One region of the Arthrobacter methylotrophus genome, then DNA from elsewhere that is predicted to be linked to it. Evidence: predicted binding sites of a transcription regulator. Region 1 holds the regulator's gene; the other holds the start of a gene.

Region 1 (4,494 bases):
TCCTTCCGGAGTAGCTATTTGATCCAGCGGAGGTTGAAGCGGTAGCGGTGCGGTTGCCCGTGGTTGACCCGGATGCCGGCGGACACCGAGAAACACGTCAGCGCCACCCAGATCGCCGTGGCAAGGACAGCGAACAGGTTTCCCACTGCCGGGAGCAAGACCAGGATGTTGGCGAGCACTGCAGCAACCGTTGGAGGCAAGGTGAAGTTCAGCGCTTCCTTGGATTCCTGTGCCGTGAACGGGCCGCGTTCGCGGAAGATCAGGTAGATCAGCAGCGAAGGCACGCAGCCAAGGATCCCGCCGAAATGCGCCAGCGTGGCCCATTGACGGTCTTCCGCGGCTGTTAGGGGCAGCGCGTTGGCAGGAACGCCGTGGTACTGGGATCGGCCAGAGGCGCCGTCCTGTTCGTCAGGAGCGTTGTCTGCCACAGTTTCTTCCTTCAAGTAACAATCGGTGAAGTGTTGCTGTCCCAGAATACTTGCTCGGCGTGTGATCACGGGACCAAGTATCTGACCTGGGGGCGGATATATCGCGTATACCGCGCCTGAGCGGGTTGTGAAGCGAGCGCTGTCCGAAAGGAATCGTCACGGCATGGTGAGGAAATCAATAACTTCTTCGACGCGCCCGAGCAACGATGCCTCCAAGTCCGCATAGCTGTGGACGGCCCCGAGAAGTTTCTGCCAGCCAAGGCCGATGTCCTCGGCCGTCTCGTGGGGCCAGCCGAACGACTTCAGGATGCCGGTCTTCCAATCGGTGCCGCGGGCGATAGTCGGCCATTGTTCGATCCCGAGGACCTTGGGGCGGATGGCCTGCCAGACGTCTACGTAGGGGTGCCCCACGATCAGGACGTTTCCTGCCGCGCCGGGCACCGTCATGGCGTCGGCAGCAATCCGTGATTCCTTCGAATCCCGCACCAGGTGGTCCACGAGGATCCCGAGCCTGCGGCCCGGCCCGGGGGAGAATTCGGCGATAGCGGCCTTGAGATCGTCCACCCCATGCAAAGGCTCGACGACGATGCCCTCGACCCGAAGATCGTCTCCCCAGACCTTCTCCACCAGTTCGGCGTCGTGTTTGCCTTCCACCCAGATCCGGCTTGCCTTGGCGACCCGGGCTCGCTGGTCCGCCACGCGGACGGATCCCGACGCGGTCCTGCCTGGTTGAACCGCACCCTTTCCGGCTGCCGCACGGGGCGCGGGCGGCAGGAGTTTGACTGCTTGCCCATCCAACAGAAACCCGAAGCCCAGCCGGAACGATTTGTTTTTCCCTCGTCGGTCCTCCAGCACCACAATGTGCATGCCGCCGGACTTTTCGACCCTGGTCACGGCCCCGACCCAACCGGATTGCACATCTTCGAGAACCATCCCGCGTTCGACCGGCACCTCGGGCAGCTGCTTCTTGGCGGGCGAGGAGAGATCTTGCGGGCCCCAATTGTCGTAAGACACAGTCTTCACACCACTTTGCGCTAGGAGGATCGATGACGTCCTGGCGATTCCGCAGGACCGCGCGGGAATCATGTTCGCCGCGAGCGGTACCAATGCTAACAACGGGGTGGCTCATACTAGACTTGTTAGCACTTGGGCATGTTGAGTGCTAATTGTTGTTGAGGGCCGGTTAAGGGCCAATCGTTGAAGAACCGGCTGTTGAATGGAGGTGGGCAGTGAGCGAACCACGCAAGCTCGAAGTGTTGCGCGCCATCGTGGAGGACTACGTTCACTCCCGCGAGCCCGTCGGATCCAAAGCCTTGGTCGAGCGGCACCATTTGGGTGTGTCGAGTGCCACCATCCGCAACGACATGGCCCTTTTGGAAGAAGAAGGCCTCATCGCCGCACCGCACACGAGCGCCGGCCGCATCCCGACGGATAAGGGCTACCGCCTGTTCGTCGACCGCATTTCCGAGGTGAAGCCGCTTTCTGCTGCTGAGCGCCGGGCCATCCACTCTTTGCTGGAAGGGCCGGACGACGTCGAGGACATCCTTGAGCGCACCGTCCGCCTGCTCTCGCAGCTGACCAACCAGGTCGCCGTCGTCCAGTACCCGCACGTGAGCCGCGCACGGGTGCGGCACATTGAGTTCGTCCTTCTGGCGCCCCGACAGGTCTTAGTGGTATTGATCGCAGACACCGGCAAAGTGGAACAGGGAGTTGTCCACGCCGGAGCGGATGCCAGCGATGAGGACATCATGGCCTTGCGCGCGCGTTTCCTCGGGAGCATTGCCGGTTCCCAGCTTGATCTGATGACGCAGGTCCTGCCTTCGGTCGTTGCCCTGTGTCCACCGGCGCTCCGGGGGCTTGCGGGCGTCCTTGCCCACGGCCTGGAAAGGCTTGCCGACAGAAGCAGGGACGAACGGATGGTCATGGCCGGCACGGCGAACCTGGCCCGCTCCAACGTGGATTTCCCGCTGAGTATCGGCCCTGTCCTCGAAGCGCTCGAGGAGCAAGTGGTCATGTTGCGACTGCTGTCGGACATGGCTGAGGACCCCCGGGGAGTCACCGTGAGCATCGGTCGCGAGAATCCCTACGACGGTCTCTCCGAAGCCTCAGTGGTTGCCACCGGCTACGGTCCCGGAAGCAGCGCGAAGATCGGCATTCTTGGGCCAACCCGGATGGACTACCCCAACACCATGGCGGCCGTTCGCGCCGTCGCACGCTACCTTTCCCGCATTCTGGGCGGATGACGGCCTCGGCTGGAAACCTCCTGGCAAGATACGCTGTGTAACAGTAAAACAAGGAAGAGATACCGACTTTGAGCAGTCACTACGACGTTCTGGGCGTCTCGCCGGAAGCAACCGGCGAGGAGATCAAGAAGGCCTACCGCAAGCTCGCCCGCAAGCTGCACCCCGATGTAAACCCCGGGGCAGGTGCGGCCGAGGAGTTCAAGGCCGTCACCCACGCCTACGAGGTCCTCTCCGACCCCCAGAAGCGCCGCGTCTATGACGCTACGGGCAACGAGAACGGGACCGACAACGGTTTCGGCGGAGGGTACGCAGGCCAAGGATTCGCCTTCCAAGACATTTTCGACACCTTCTTCGGCGGAGGAGGCGGCGGCATGCAAGGACCCGCGTCGCGCATGCGCCGCGGCCAGGATGCCCTGATCAGCGTCCGTATCGATTTGCGGGAGGCCGTCTTCGGCGTCAACAAGAAGCTTGAGGTCGATACCGCGGTCATCTGTCCCACGTGCGAGGGCTCATGCTGCCGTGCGGGCACCCACCCCGAGCGTTGCGACATCTGCGGTGGCTCGGGTCAGGTCCAGCGGGCTGTGCGTTCCATCCTCGGCCAAGTCATGACCGCCGCACCGTGTGGCTCATGCGAGGGCTTCGGCTCCATCATCAAGGACCCTTGCAATGAGTGCAACGGCCAGGGCCGCATCCGCAGCCGCCGTTCGCTGACCGTCAAAGTGCCAGGCGGCGTGGCCACCGGAACACGCATCCAGTTGTCGTCGCAAGGCGAAGCGGGCCCCGCCGGTGGCCCTCCCGGCGACCTCTACGTGGAGATTCGGGTCAACAACGATCCCACTTACGTGCGTGAAGGCGACGATCTGCACGCAACCCTGAGCGTCCCCATGACAGCCGCCGCACTCGGTACTGAGCTGCAGCTTGACACTTTTGACGGACCCCAGGAGATCGACGTCAAGTCCGGCACACAGTCCGGCGAGGTCATTACCCTGCGCGGGCTGGGCGTCACCCATCTCCGCGGCTACGGGCGCGGAGACCTCAAGGTGCACCTGCACGTTGAGACGCCCGGCAAGCTCGACCCCGCACAGGAAGATTTGTTGCGCCAACTCGCCAAAATGCGCGGAGAGCAGTTCACCGAGGGCAAGCTCGTGGCCAGCGGTGGCATGTTCGCGAAACTGCGGGACAAGCTCGGTAACCTGTAGCGGTGAGCAACCCCGTATTCTTCACAGCAGCCGGAACGCTGGACGGGCTCGGGCGTGGCGATGTTTTCGTACTCGAAGGAGCCGAAGCAAGGCACGCTGTTACCGTCAAGCGACTGGAGATCGGTGAAGCAGTTGACATTGCCGACGGCGTCGGCAAACGGCTGACGGGAACCGTGACTGAATCGGGCCAGGGAACCCTCACGGTTCTTGCCTCGGATGTGGTGGAGGAACAGCAGCCGAGGGTGCGGCTTGTGCTGGTCCAGGCCCTCGCCAAGGGCGATCGCGACGAGCTCGCCGTCGAGACGGCAACGGAACTCGGGATCGACGCGGTCGTGCCCTGGCAGGCAGAACGCTCCATCGTCCGTTGGAAGGGCGACCGGGCAGCCAAAGCCCACGCGAAGTGGCAATCCGTGGCCACCGCGGCCGCCAAACAAGCGCGGCGAGCGTGGATTCCGGAAGTGCGTGCCGCCGTCGACGGTTCCGGCTTGATTTCGGCTGTCGCCGCCGCGGATCTGGCGATCATCCTCCACGAGGACGCAAAGCGCCCCCTGCGGGACGTGCTGGAGACGTGGCAGGAGCACCTTCCTGACACGGACGACGACGCCGGACGGGAAGTCCTGCTCA
Region 2 (4,494 bases), 1.5 Mb from region 1:
TGCCGGTCTTGCGCAGCCGGAAGTACTCATCCCGGCCCGGGTGAGGACCCGTCCCCGTTTTGCCGTGGCTTTTCAGCCCGGCGTTGCGCACCCAGCCGGCGCACGTGTCGGGGCTCAGTCCGAGTTCCCGTGCTGCCTGCGTCGTGCTCTTGAGGCGGTCGAACACAAGGAAGAACTCTTCCTTCTGCGCGGGCGTGTATTTCCTCTGCCCGGGCACCCGATTCCGGGGGACCTGCCCAGGGAGCCGGGATTTGTGGACCCACTGGTAGCACGTCATCAGGTTGAATCCGAGCTCCTTGGCGGTCGCGCTCACACTCCCAAGGCGGTCCAGCACCGAAAAGAACTGATCCTTCTGCCCCGGCGTGTACTTCCTGCGCCCGCCTGTTTTCTCCGTTAAAGACGACACGGTCGTTGCAACTCCCAAAAATTCTGGGTGTTGCAACGACCGCTAGAACCCGCCCACGAAGGGGACCGGGCCTCGCTTTTAGCAGCCAGGACTAGTGGCTGTGGCCAGCGTGCTCGTCTTCCTGGGCCGGCTTCTCGACAACCAGGGTTTCGGTAGTGAGGACCAGGGCTGCGATGGACGCGGCGTTTTGAAGGGCCGAGCGGGTGACCTTGACGGGGTCGATCACGCCAGCGGCGATCAGGTCCTCGTAGACACCGGACTTGGCGTTGAAGCCGTGGTTGGCTTCAAGCTCGGCAACCTTGGCGACCACGACGTAGCCGTCGAAGCCGGCGTTCTGGGCAATCCAGCGAAGCGGCTGGGTCAAGGCGCGGCGGACGATGCCGACGGCAGCAGCCGCGTCACCTTCCAAGGCCTTGACGGCAGAGTCCTCGTCCAGTGCCTTGAGGGCGTGAATGAGGGCAGAGCCACCGCCGGAAACGATGCCTTCTTCAAGGGCAGCGCGCGTGGAGGAGACTGCGTCCTCGATGCGGTGCTTCTTTTCCTTGAGCTCAACCTCGGTTGCTGCACCGACCTTGATGACGCCGATGCCACCGGCCAGCTTGGCGAGCCGCTCCTGGAGCTTCTCGCGGTCCCAGTCGGAGTCCGTGCGGCTCAGCTCGGCGCGGAGCTGGGCAACCCGTGCCGCGACGTCCTCGGCCGTACCGGCACCGTCAACGATGGTGGTGTTGTCCTTGGTGACGGTGATGCGGCGGGCGGTACCGAGCACCTCGAGGCCGACCTGGTCCAGGGACAGGCCGAGCTCCTGGGAGACAACCTGAGCACCGGTCAGCGTGGCGATGTCCTGCAGCATGGCCTTGCGGCGGTCACCGAAGCCCGGAGCCTTGACGGCGACGACATTCAGGGTGCCACGGATGCGGTTCACGATCAGCGTGGACAGTGCCTCGCCGTCGATGTCCTCAGCGATGATGAAGAGCGGCTTGGCTGCCTGGAGGGCCTTTTCAAGGAGCGGCAGGAATTCCTGCAGCGAAGAGATCTTGCCCTGGTTGATCAGGATGAGCGCGTCTTCCAGGACAGCTTCCTGGCGTTCGGCGTCGGTGACGAAGTACGGAGACAGGTAGCCCTTGTCGAACTGCATGCCCTCGGTGAGGACCAATTCGGTCTGGGTGGTGGAGGACTCTTCGATGGTGATGACACCATCTTTGCCGACCTTGTCGAAAGCCTCGGCCAGCAGTTCGCCGATCTCGTCGCTTTGGGCGGAGATCGCGGCCACGCTGGCAACCTGGGTGCCTTCTACTTCGCTGGCGTTCTCCAGGAGGCGGGCAGCCACGGCCTGGACCGAGACCTCAATGCCACGCTTGATCTCACCAGGGGCGGCGCCGGCGGCAACGTTGCGCAGGCCTTCCTTGACGAGTGCCTGTGCCAGCACAGTTGCCGTGGTGGTGCCGTCGCCTGCGACGTCGTTGGTCTTGGTGGCGACTTCCTTGGCCAACTGTGCACCAAGGTTCTCGTACGGGTCGTCAAGCTCAACTTCACGGGCGATGGTCACGCCATCGTTGGTGATGGTGGGCGCTCCCCACTTCTTGTCCAGGACGACGTTGCGGCCACGCGGGCCAAGGGTGACCTTGACCGTGTTGGCGAGCTTGTCAATGCCTGCTTCGAGCGAGCGACGTGCAGCGTCGTTAAACGCAAGCTGCTTTGCCATGGTTGTGTCCTTTCAAGACGGAAAACCCGCACCGCCGATTCAGTCAGAAAGTCCGACTCGATCTGCGGTGCGGGATCCAGGGAATTACTTAACGACGATCGCCAGAACGTCGCGGGCGGACAGAACGAGGTATTCGTTGCCGCCGATCTTGACTTCGGTTCCGCCGTACTTGGAGTAGATGACGACGTCACCAACGGTTACATCGACGGGTACGCGGTTGCCGTTGTCATCGAAGCGGCCGGGGCCGACTGCAACAACTTCGCCTTCCTGCGGCTTTTCCTGTGCAGTGTCCGGGATAACCAGGCCGGAAGCCGTGGTCTGCTCTGCTTCGAGCGGGCGGACAACAATGCGATCCTCGAGAGGCTTAATGGAGACCGACACTCGGATCTCTCCTTTACGTGAGGTAGTACATGGACTATCAAACCAGGGGTGCCGTGGCGTGCTTACCGTCGTCGCGGTGCCGGTAAGTGCCTGGCGGCATGATTAGCACCCGCCTAGGGAGAGTGCTAATCAAGACTCTATGTAAGCATTAGCACTCGGTCAAGGCGAGTGCCAGAATTCCGTCACGGGTGAACGGGAGAAAGGCCTGCTTCCGGCCCAACAGGCTCCCAGTGTCCGGCGAAATGCGCTCATTGTCCGGCGAGGTCGTCGAAGTCCACGTCCTCGCCGTCGTCGTACTCTTCCTCCGGCGCTGTTCCGCGGTTCAGGTAGAGCACTACGCCGCTGGCGAGCGCGATGACGCCGAACACCACCAGACCCACGATCGCTCCTATGCGGGCGCCGGCGTAGGTGTCCCGGATCTCGCGGGCTTCGTCCGTGGCGTCCTGGACGCTCTTTCCGGTCATGGAGTAGGTGGCCGCATTGAAGGAGTCGAGGAAGAAAATAATGATCAAGAGCGCGATGCAGACAACGGCAATCGAAGCACCCACGATGAGCGCCGGACGGGCATACTTGGACAGATTCCCGGCGAAGGGACGTCTATTGGGAATAGAGGGTGAACCATTAGCGGGAACAGGTGGATAACCATTGGCGTCGTCAGGCTGGCGTACTGGGTTGTCTTGCATGCCATCAACACTATCGGCCCAAGTGATGCTGAATCCCGCTCCGGGCTGTGTGACGGGCGGCCAGTAGGCTAGTTCCCATGGCTGACACACCCCAGGACCACATTGCGCCGCTGCTGACGACGGAGGGTTGGGAATTGCTGGCTTCCTTGGGACCGTACCGGGAAGGCGAAGCGTTCGCCCTCAATGCACGCTTGCGCAAAGACGGCCACTCCCCCGCTCTGGTGGCTGCCGTCCTCACCCAATCCAGGCTCCGAACCCGGGCCGAATCCAAGTTCGGTGAATTCGCCCGGCAGATGCTCTTCACCCAGGCCGGACTGGAACAAGCCACCCGGCTCAATGTGGCAGCACGGCACGCCGAGCGCTTCGCCAAGGCAGGCACGCAGCATGTGGCCGACCTTGGCTGCGGGTTGGGGGCCGATTCCATGGCGCTGGCCTCCATGGATATCAACGTCACTGCCGTGGAGCTGGACGAGACCACCGCGGCCTGCGCCACCATCAACCTCATGCCGTTCCCCCACGCCTCCGTGGTGCACTCTGACGCCACGTCCGTGCCACTCGACGGCTTCGACGGCGTCTGGCTCGATCCGGCGCGCCGTACGACGTCGACGTCGGGCACCAAACGGATCTGGGACCCGGAGGCATTCTCGCCGCCGTTGTCCTTCGTGGAATCGCTGGCTGCTTCCGGCAAGTCGGTCGGTGTCAAGATGGGCCCCGGGATGCCGCACGAATCGGTGCCTGCCGGCTGCGAGGCACAGTGGGTTTCAGTCGGCGGGGACGTCACCGAGGTGACGCTGTGGTTCAACGACGTGGCCCGCCCGGGTATCCGCCGCGCCGCGCTGCTCCTCGGCCCCCGGGGCGCAGCCGAGATCACCAGCGGCGAGGGTTTCGACGCCGGCCCGGTGCCCGACGTCGGGCCGGTGGAGGGATACCTCTACGAGCCCGACGGCGCCGTTATTCGCGCGGGACTGGTCGCTGATGTCGCCCTCCGGCTCGGCGGCCATTTGGTGGACAAGCACATTGCCTACATCTGCGCCCCGGGGCTGGTGGAGACCCCGTTCGCCCGCGCCTACAAAGTCCTGGAGGTCATGCCGCTCAACGTCAAAGGGCTTAAGGCATGGGTGAAGGCCAACGGAATCGGCGTCCTGGACATCAAGAAGCGAGGCATCTCCGTCACTCCCGAGGAACTACGGAAGCAATTGCTTCCGGTAGGAAAAGGCTCGGCGAAAGCCCACGGCGACAAGACAGCAACTCTGGTGTTGACCAGGATCGGTGAAGAACGGGTGGCTGTTGTGGTGGAGCCGGTGGCTGCTGCCTGAGGTGGC

The links. The regulator HrcA, encoded in region 1, represses chaperone genes, less so after heat shock. The targets are predictions, from matches to a motif close to TTNGCACTCGNNNNNNNCGAGTGCNAA.
Region 2: groES (co-chaperone GroES) is a predicted target of HrcA. The motif match lies at 2,638-2,664, and genes of this name have one in related genera.

The regions. Positions count from the first base shown of each region.
Region 1 covers NZ_BAABED010000001.1:2,271,899-2,276,392, forward strand. Annotated here, with positions in the region: gene hemW (radical SAM family heme chaperone HemW) at 1-14, shown strand, start outside; gene ABD884_RS12040 (DUF4870 domain-containing protein) at 15-428, opposite strand; gene ABD884_RS12045 (DUF3097 domain-containing protein) at 585-1,442, opposite strand; gene hrcA (heat-inducible transcriptional repressor HrcA) at 1,658-2,671, shown strand; gene dnaJ (molecular chaperone DnaJ) at 2,740-3,870, shown strand; gene ABD884_RS12060 (16S rRNA (uracil(1498)-N(3))-methyltransferase) at 3,873-4,494, shown strand, end outside.
Region 2 covers NZ_BAABED010000001.1:723,853-728,346, reverse strand. Annotated here, with positions in the region: gene ABD884_RS03680 (IS30 family transposase) at 1-1, opposite strand, end outside; gene groL (chaperonin GroEL) at 498-2,108, opposite strand; gene groES (co-chaperone GroES) at 2,193-2,489, opposite strand; gene ABD884_RS03665 (hypothetical protein) at 2,738-3,172, opposite strand; gene ABD884_RS03660 (THUMP-like domain-containing protein) at 3,250-4,488, shown strand.